3 regions of the Xenorhabdus aichiensis genome follow, and region 3 is predicted to be linked to each of the others. Evidence: predicted binding sites of a transcription regulator. Region 3 holds the regulator's gene; each other region holds the start of a gene.
The links. The regulator ArgR, encoded in region 3, controls arginine synthesis, uptake and breakdown. The targets are predictions, from matches to a motif close to ANTGAATAAAAATACANT.

Region 1 (3,216 bases), on a different contig from region 3:
GTGGATACTGCGGGTCGTGAGTACGAATAGTTTTTCCAGCCCTGCCTGTCTGGCCTGACTGGCGATGGAATCCAGTAATACTTCGCCACGGGAAGAGTTCCGGTAGTTGGGATGAACCGCAACACAGGCCATTTCACCAATTTTTTCGTCAGGGTAAGAATAGAGCGCGGCGCAGGCGATTGTTACATTATCGTGCTCTATCAGAGTGAACTTATCAATTTCCATTTCCAGTTGTTCTCGTGAGCGGCGAACCAAGATGCCTGTCTGTTCCAATGGACGAATAAGCTCAAGAATGCCACCAATATCATTGATATTGGCTCGACGGATCTGTTCGGAGCGCTCCATGACTATCTGGGTTCCACTGCCTTCACGGGAGAATAATTCCTGAACCAGCGAGCCATTTTCCCGATAGCTGATCAAATGGCTGCGACGAACCCCACGACGGCAGGCTTTGATGGCTCCTCTCAAGAAGCGGACGGTACCTGAAGAATAATCTCCCTCACTTTCCAGCTCATTCAGTCGTGCTTGCCCCTCATTGGGAACAATTTCCGACAGGATATTCCCCTCTGCATCAAGTACGCCCTGTGATGAGCAGAACCCGATCAATTTTTCGGCTTTTAATTTAATCGCCAATTGTGAGGCTATTTCTTCGGAAGTCAGGTTGAAACTTTCACCTGTGACGGAAACGGCAACGGGCCCAATTAATACAATAGAATGGTTATCCAACTGCTGGTTAATGGCTTCCTCGTCAATGCGGCGGATCCTGCCACTATGACAGTAATCAATGCCATCATCGACACCTAGTGGCTGGGCGATAATAAAGTTACCGCTGACAACGTTAATATTGGCACCTTGCAATGGTGTATTGCTGAGGCTCATGGAAAGACGGGCCGTAATATCAAGCTGTAGCAGGCCTGCGGACTGTTTGACCAGCTCCAGTGTTTTGGCATCCGTAACTCTGGTGTGCTTGTGATAAATCGGCTGACTATGGTATTCGGCAAGCTTTTGGTCGATTTGGGGACGAGCGCCATACACGACGATCAAACGGATGCCCAGATTATGCAGTAGGCCGATGTCATTAACGATATTTGGAAAATTCTCGTGAGCGATAGCCTCACCGCCCAACATAATGACAAAGGTTTTGCCTCGATGTGCATTTATATACGGAACTGAATGCCGGAAAACTTCAACCAATTCAGTACAGCTTTCTTTCATGAAACTCCCCTGATGAATTCTTATTCATAATTTTTGTATTTTTATTCTTTTTTGTCAAAAATGGCAAGAGGGAACATGGATAAAAATAACGATATTATTTATATTGATATTAATAAATTGAGAGAGCATAAAATGCTTTTTTTGATGACAGCCACTCGCTAATTAATTAGAGTTTGCCGCCTGACAGTCTTTTTTGGCAAGATTACCGCGTTTGGTTGTTTTTAAATGGAATAAACGATGAGTCATTCAGACCATAATCCTTCACGTCGCAATTTGTTGAAAGGCGCAGCAGCTATGTGGTTGTTGAGCATTAGCTCAATAGGGCACGCAGCAACGTCAAAAATTATTGCTGTTCGTATCTGGCCTGCATCAAGTTATACCAGAGTGACACTGGAGGCTAATATTTCACTGAAATATCGTCAATTTTCTCTTTCAAACCCTAACCGGATTGTCATCGACTTGCAGGGTGTTCAGCTTAATAGTGCCCTGAGCGGTATGGGGTCGCAGATTCATCAGCGAGATCCCTATTTAAAATTGGTACGAGCCGGGCAATTCGATCCCAAAACCGTGCGTCTGGTGTTTGAAATTAAGCAGCCAGTTGTCCCGCATATTTTTACACTGCCACCTATTGCGAAATTCAAACATCGTCTGGTGTTAGATCTTTATCCGAGCAAGGCGGCAAATGTGGAGGATGATCCCTTGCAAGCGCTGTTGGAAGAATACAACAGCGGGGATTTGGAGAAGAATCTGCCTGCTGAAAAGAGAAAACCGGGGCAGGCAGGCAGGAACAGACCGATTGTTATTATGCTTGATCCGGGGCATGGCGGTGAAGATTCAGGTGCCATTGGGAAATATAAGACCCGTGAGAAAGATGTGGTGTTACAGATTGCCCGCCGCCTGCAAACACTGATCAAACGTGAGCCCGGCATGAAAGTTTACATGACGCGTAATGAGGATGTTTTCATTCCATTGCAGGTCAGGATCGCGAAAGCACGCAAGATGCAGGCGGATTTATTTGTTTCTATTCATGCGGATGCCTTTACCAATCGAGCCGCACGAGGATCTTCCGTGTTCGCGTTATCAACCAAGGGAGCAACCAGCAATACCGCCCGTTTTCTGGCACAGACCCAGAATGAGGCTGACTTGATTGGGGGAGTTAGCAAAAGTGGTGATGAATATCTGGATCATACTATGTTGGATCTGGTTCAAACCGCGACGATTAATGATAGCCTCAAATTTGGCAGTGAAGTGCTAAAACGGATTGGCAAGGTCAATAAACTGCATAAAAATAGTATCGATCAGGCGGGATTTGCAGTATTGAAAGCACCGGATATTCCGTCCATTTTGGTTGAAACGGCATTTATCAGTAATCTGGAAGAAGAACGCAAATTGAAAACGGCGAAATTCCAGCAGCAAGTGGCAGAATCCATTTTTGCAGGTATTAAGGCTTATTTTAAAAGTGGTGTAGAGCTGGCACGGCGGTGAAATATCCGCCTTTAATCAGTGCGAATAAAACAAACAGGATTAAAAATTAAGGGGAAAAGAGGGAAATACAAGGAAGTGAGATCGTGAAAGATACAAAAGAAAAGTTGGTTGCGGGGGCCGGATTTGAACCGACGACCTTCGGGTTATGAGCCCGACGAGCTACCAGGCTGCTCCACCCCGCGTCCGTCTACTACTTGCACATACTAAATGATAATATTCTTTGGTACTAAACCCTGCCGATATGACATCGTACAGAATTGGTTGCGGGGGCCGGATTTGAACCGACGACCTTCGGGTTATGAGCCCGACGAGCTACCAGGCTGCTCCACCCCGCGTCCGTCTACTACTTGCACATACTAAATGATAACATTCTTTAGTACTAAATCCTGCCGATATGACATCGTATAGGATTGGTTGCGGGGGCCGGATTTGAACCGACGACCTTCGGGTTATGAGCCCGACGAGCTACCAGGCTGCTCCACCCCGCGTCTGATGTCGGCACACTATACGCAGGTT
Region 2 (3,216 bases), on a different contig from region 3:
CGTAAATCAGCGGAATATTTTGATCCGCTTACGTTTAGATGCTTAAGTGTTTACATGTCTATACGTTTAGATGTCTAAATAGAATGAGCGAAGCAATATGTTTAGTCAACAGCAAAGTGACTTATCCGAAATGAGGAATATTCAAAATGATCAGGAAAGAAATTCATGTTGGGCAGAGCAAGAGAAACGCCTGATTTAATTGGCCTGTGAACGGAGCTATGCGGATTATGAGTGATGCTGAGAGGAATTAATGAAGTTTTGTGCGATTTTTTTGCCGGAAAATAGCGAAAAACCCCGATGCACTTATCGAGGTTAAAACTTTTACTGGATATTCTCTCCCAATTGTAGAGTAAAAATAATCGTAAAGTTAATGGGCTTGCAGGCAAAAATGCTCAACCAGCTGTGAAATCAATTTTTTGGTCGGCTCAATAAATTCCATACCTAAAAATTCATCGGGCTGGTGTGCCTGTTCAATTGATCCTGGCCCCAAGACTAATGTCGGACACAATTCCTGAATAAAAGGCGCTTCCGTACAATAATTGACGGTTTCTGCTTTCGCTCCCAACAAATTTTCGATCACGCTAACCAATTTGTGATCGGTCGGGCATTGATAACCCGGAATGGGAGGGTGGAGAGGGGTAACGCTTAAACGTCCCGGCCAGCGCTGTTTCACCGGCTCTAGTGCTTTATGCAGTAATTCGTCCATATCCTGCAAGGTCAATCCGGGCAGCGGGCGAATATCCATATGCAGTTCACAGCAGGCGCAGATGCGGTTTGCGGCATCACCACCGTGAATATGGCCGAAATTCATAGTTGGATGAGGAATAACAAATGCTGGATTGTGATAGCGTTCCTGCAAGGTAGTGCGTAATTCCATCAGTTGCGTGATGGATTCGTGCATGAGTTCAAGTGCGTTGACACCGCGTGCGGGATCGCTGGAATGGCCGGATTTTCCCTCAATGCGGATAATATGAGCCAAGTGTCCTTTATGCGCATGGATAGGCTGTAACGATGTTGGTTCGCCAATAATGGCGAAATCAGGCCGAATGGCGGTATTGGCAGCAAAATAACGCGCACCTGCCATCGATGTTTCTTCATCTGCGGTGGCCAGAATGTAAAGAGGATGCGATAACTTGCTGGCATCAATATCTCGCAGTGCATCAATGATAAAAGCAAAGAAGCCTTTCATATCGGCGGTGCCAAGGCCATAAAATTTGTTATCCCGCTCGGTCAGTGTGAAGGGATCTTGTGTCCAGCGCCCTTCATCGAATGGCACCGTATCTGTATGACCACATAACAGTAAACCTCCAGAACCACTACCCAATGTTGCCAGCATATTGAACTTGCCACGGGTTTCAGGAACTGGCTGAATTTCAATGTTAAAACCAAGGTCTTTCAACCAGCCAGCCAGCAGGTTGATTAATATTTCATTGCTTTGGTCCAGTTCAGCATCGGTTGCGCTGATGGAAGGTGTGGCAATGAGCTGATGATATAATTTAATAAATGATGGTAATTTAATATTCACTGTTGACAGCCCTTACTCATGATAGTATCAATATTCATGCATTATAACTGAATATAAATGCAGTAATGTGATTGGGTTACTACTACAAGGTGAATAAGTCCCATGTTGAATACGCTGATAGTTGGTGCCAGTGGCTATACCGGAGCAGAGTTAGCAGCATATCTGCAACGTCATCTCCATGTCCATCTCTCTGGCTTAATGGTTTCGTCTCAAAGTTCAGATGCGGGGAAATGTTTTTCAGATCTCTACCCGCAGTACAAGGGCATTGTTGATTTACCTTTACAGCCGCTGACTGATGTGGCTGAAGCAGTGAATGGTATTGATGTCGTCTTCCTCGCCACTGCCCATGAAGTCAGCCATGATATTGTGCCGATATTTCTACAAGCAGGTTGTACCGTCTTCGATTTATCCGGAGCCTATCGCGTACAAAATACACAGTTTTATTCAAAATACTATGGGTTCGAGCATAAAAATACGGCTTGGCTCGATCAGGCAGTTTACGGGCTGGCGGAATGGCAGGCGGAAAAAATCAAGACTGCCCAGTTGATCGCAGTTCCCGGCTGTTATCCCACCGTCTCTCAGCTTTCATTGAAGCCTTTGCTGGAAAAAAATCTGCTGGATACTGAACAATGGCCCGTCATCAATGCTGTCAGTGGTGTCAGTGGAGCAGGGCGGAAAGCAACAATTAACAACAGTTTTTGTGAAGTCAGTTTGCAGCCTTACGGGGTTTTTAATCATCGTCATCAACCCGAGATCGCGGCACATTTAGGCACCGAAGTCATTTTTACCCCTCATCTGGGTAATTTCTCGCGCGGTATTCTCGCCACGATCACCTGCAAGTTGAAATCAGGCGTAACAGAAGAGCAAATTAGGGAAGTCTACCAGCAGGCGTATCATGATAAACCGTTGGTGCGTCTATACACGGAAGGTATGCCGGCATTGAAAGCCGTCGTGGGTTTGCCATTCTGCGATATTGGTTTTGCTGTTCAAGGACAGCATCTGATCATTGTCGGGGCTGAGGATAATTTGTTGAAAGGCGCGGCAGCACAAGCAGTACAGTGCATGAATATTCGTTTTGGGTTTGCAGAAACTCAGGCATTGCTTTAATTCCGGCAGACTTTAATACCGACAGAGGATAAATCCGATGGAGCCGTTAGTTATCAAATTGGGTGGTGTGTTGTTAGACAGCGAAGAAGCGCTGGCGCGGTTGTTTTCCACATTGCAGTCATATCGGAAGACGCATAAGCGCCCGTTAGTCATTGTACATGGCGGTGGCTGTTTGGTTGATGAACTGATGCAGAGATTGCAGCTACCGATTGTGAAGAAACAAGGCCTGCGGGTAACGCCAGCAGATCAGATTAATATCGTTACGGGGACATTGGCAGGAACTGCTAATAAGACACTGCTGGCTTGCGCGACAAAATACCGATTGCCGGCGATTGGATTGTGTCTGGGAGATGGTGGTGTGGTGCGAGTTTCCCCGTTTGATGAGGAATTCGGTCACACTGGAAAGGCTCATCCGGGTAAACCCGATCTCCTGAAAATTTTGCTGGATGTCGGTTACATGCCAATTATCAGCTCTATTGGCATCACCGAAGAGGGTGAGCTGATGAATGTGAATGCAGATCAGGCGGCAACCGCTATTGCGCAGGTGTTAAATGCGGATCTGGCTTTTCTGTCTGATGTCAGCG
Region 3 (3,216 bases):
GTTTTGCCAGAACGCTGGGTGTTAGCCGTCGCTGGAACGCATGGTAAAACGACAACCGCAGGAATGCTAGCATGGATCTTAGAAGCCTGCGGTTATAAGCCGGGGTTCCTGATCGGCGGTGTGCCGGGCAATTTTGACGTTTCAGCACAAATCGGTGAAAGTCCATTTTTCGTGATTGAAGCGGATGAGTATGACTGCGCGTTTTTTGATAAGCGTTCAAAATTCGTGCATTACAGCCCCCGCACGCTAATCATGAATAACCTTGAATTTGATCATGCTGATATTTTTGAAAATCTAGCGGCCGTTCAAAAACAGTTCCACCATCTCGTCAGGGTTGTGCCGGGCAGTGGTAAGATTCTGGTACCCGATAATGACATTAACCTGAAACATGTGCTCGGAATGGGATGCTGGAGTGAGCTGGAACATATCGGGGAAACGGGCAACTGGCAAGCGAAGAAAGTCAGTCAGGATAGCAGCATCTACCAAGTGTTCCATCAAGGTGAACAGGTTGGCGAAGTGAACTGGTCATTGGTGGGTGAACACAACATGCACAATGGTTTGATCGCAATTGCGGCTGCCCATCATGTTGGTGTTCAGCCTGCGGATGCTTGTCAGGTACTGGGCGATTTTATCAATGCGCGCCGCCGTCTTGAATTGCGTGGTGAAGTGAATGGTATCTCTGTTTATGATGATTTTGCTCATCATCCCACTGCAATTTTGGCGACACTGGCAGCGTTGAGAAGTAAAGTTGGCGGTGTCGCTCGTATCCTAGCTGTGCTAGAACCGCGTTCAAATACCATGAAAATGGGCATGAGCAAAAATGATATTGCGCCTTCTCTGGGGCGTGCTGATGAAGTCTTCTTGTATCAGCCTGCCAATATTCCGTGGCAGGTTGCAGAAATTGCGGAACACTGCATCCAACCTGCTCGCTGGAGTGCGGATATTGATGCTTTGGTACGTGTGATTGTTGAGGCGGCACAACCGGGTGATTACATTCTTATCATGAGTAATGGTGGATTCGGTGGCATTCACGAGAAGTTGCTGACTGAGCTGGGTAAGAAAGTGCACGAGGCTTGATTGTCAAAATCGTCAGAGTGAGGGGATCGCATGAGTCGTGCGATCCTCTTTATCTATATTCCCAGGGTTCCGTTTGTCTGCTGCCGTGCTGCAACTTGAAATCTATTGGGTATATGTAGTTTGGCTATACGACAGGGTTAAAGTTCTTGATCAAAGAGATCGAGAATAGCCTCGTAGAGCTGCTTTGTTGTAAAGTCCTGTGCTGGTGTCGTAAAAATAGTGTCATCTCCCGCAATACTGCCAAGTATTCCTTCTGCTTTACCCAGGGAATCCAGCAGGCGTGCAATCAACTGTGCAGCGCCCGGACTGGTGCGAATAACCACAACACAATGATTATAATCGACATCCAAGACCAGATTTTTCAATGGGCTTGTGGCTGTGGGAACACCTAATTCTGCGGGTAAGCAGTAGACCATCTCCATTTTTGCATTACGGGTTCGGACTGCGCCAAATTTAGTCAGCATTCTGGAAACTTTAGATTGGTTAATGTTTTCAAAGCCCTCTTCCTGAAGTGCTGCGACAATTTCACCTTGAGAGCTGAATTTTTCTTCTTTCAATAAGGCTTTGAAAGCCTTGACCAAATCTTCCTGTTTCGAAGGAGCACGCATATTTCACCATCGTTGAATCCGTTATGAAGCTATTATTATGCGAAAGAGTGAATTTTTATTCAAGGAAGAGAAGAAAAAACTAAAATAATAAGCATAATTACATTATTTTCATTTCCCCAATATATCCTTATTAATCATCAGGATATTCATGCGTTTATTTTTTCCGCGTTTCCTTTCCCACATATTGAGTATGGTAAATATATTGTTAATTAAATGGTGTTGTTTGGTTTTGGAGATAAGAGTAAGGTAATCAACTAAGTTATTAATAATATAACAGGATTAATTCTCAAAAAAGTGTCCGTTATCTCATTAACAGATAAGCCTTTTGTCTAGAATAAAATAACTTTGGTGTTTCATCATCAAGCCATTAGGTAGATAATCTGTCTGTTAACAGATTGTTCTTAATACGTAGTGATCAGTGGGGCTGAGAGTCTATCCCATACATGCATTGAATGTGGGGAAATAGATTCAGGCTCTTAACCAGACAGGTTTAAGTTTTTTACAGCATTTATTTAAGGAGTATCAGGATGAAAGTTGCAGTTCTCGGTGCAGCCGGTGGTATTGGTCAGGCACTTGCCCTTCTACTCAAGACCCAACTTCCTTCAGGTTCAGAACTTTCCTTGTATGACATTGCTCCGGTGACTCCAGGTGTGGCAGCCGATCTTAGTCATATCCCAACGGAAGTCAAAGTCACTGGTTTTGCTGGTGAAGATGCAACCCCTGCATTGGTAGGCGCAGATGTTGTATTAATCTCTGCGGGTGTGGCGCGTAAACCAGGCATGGATCGTTCAGATCTGTTCAATATTAATGCGGGGATCATTCGTAATCTGGTTCAGCAGGCAGCTAAGGCTTGTCCAAAAGCATTAATCGGTATTATTACGAACCCTGTGAATACGACTGTGGCGATCGCGGCTGAGGTTCTGAAAAAAGAAGGCGTTTACGACAGAAACCGTCTGTTCGGTGTTACGACGCTGGATATCATCCGTTCCAATACTTTTGTTGCAGAACTGAAAGGTAAGAACTCTGAGGAGTTGGAAGTGCCTGTTATTGGTGGGCACTCTGGTGTGACTATCCTGCCATTGCTGTCACAAATTCAGGGCGTCAGCTTCACTGATGAAGAAGTTGAAGCGTTAACCAAACGTATTCAGAACGCAGGTACTGAAGTGGTTGAAGCGAAAGCAGGTGGCGGATCTGCCACTCTGTCTATGGGGCAGGCAGCGGCACGTCTGGGTCTTTCTTTGATCCGTGGCTTGCAGGGTGAAAGCAATGTCATCGAGTGCAGCTATGTAGAAGGTGATGGCAAATATGCCCGCTTCTTCGCTCAGCCTGTTCGCTTAGGTAAAAATGGTATCGAAGAACGTTTAGATATCGGCAAGCTTAGCGATTTTGAACAGAAGTCACTGGATAGCATGTTGGACGTTCTCAAAAAAGATATCGAATTAGGCGAGAAATTTATTAACGGTTAATTCATTTAATTCGTAATTTATTAATATACGAATTAAGTTAAATATATTAGATAACTGAAACCGCT

Region 1: the regulator ArgR is predicted to act here: its motif matches at 1,248-1,265, upstream of argA (amino-acid N-acetyltransferase).
Region 2: the regulator ArgR is predicted to act here: its motif matches at 1,572-1,589, upstream of argC (N-acetyl-gamma-glutamyl-phosphate reductase).

What each region holds. Positions count from the first base shown of each region.
Region 1 covers NZ_JAQRFO010000052.1:3,489-6,704, reverse strand. The annotation lists gene argA (amino-acid N-acetyltransferase) at 1-1,215, opposite strand, end outside; gene amiC (N-acetylmuramoyl-L-alanine amidase AmiC) at 1,453-2,700, shown strand; tRNA gene PSI22_RS17725 (tRNA-Met) at 2,806-2,882, opposite strand; tRNA gene PSI22_RS17720 (tRNA-Met) at 2,959-3,035, opposite strand; tRNA gene PSI22_RS17715 (tRNA-Met) at 3,112-3,188, opposite strand.
Region 2 covers NZ_JAQRFO010000002.1:11,231-14,446, reverse strand. The annotation lists gene argE (acetylornithine deacetylase) at 368-1,525, opposite strand; gene argC (N-acetyl-gamma-glutamyl-phosphate reductase) at 1,628-2,632, shown strand; gene argB (acetylglutamate kinase) at 2,670-3,216, shown strand, end outside.
Region 3 covers NZ_JAQRFO010000006.1:32,674-35,889, reverse strand. The annotation lists gene mpl (UDP-N-acetylmuramate:L-alanyl-gamma-D-glutamyl-meso-diaminopimelate ligase) at 1-1,077, shown strand, start outside; gene argR (transcriptional regulator ArgR) at 1,215-1,685, opposite strand; gene mdh (malate dehydrogenase) at 2,213-3,151, shown strand.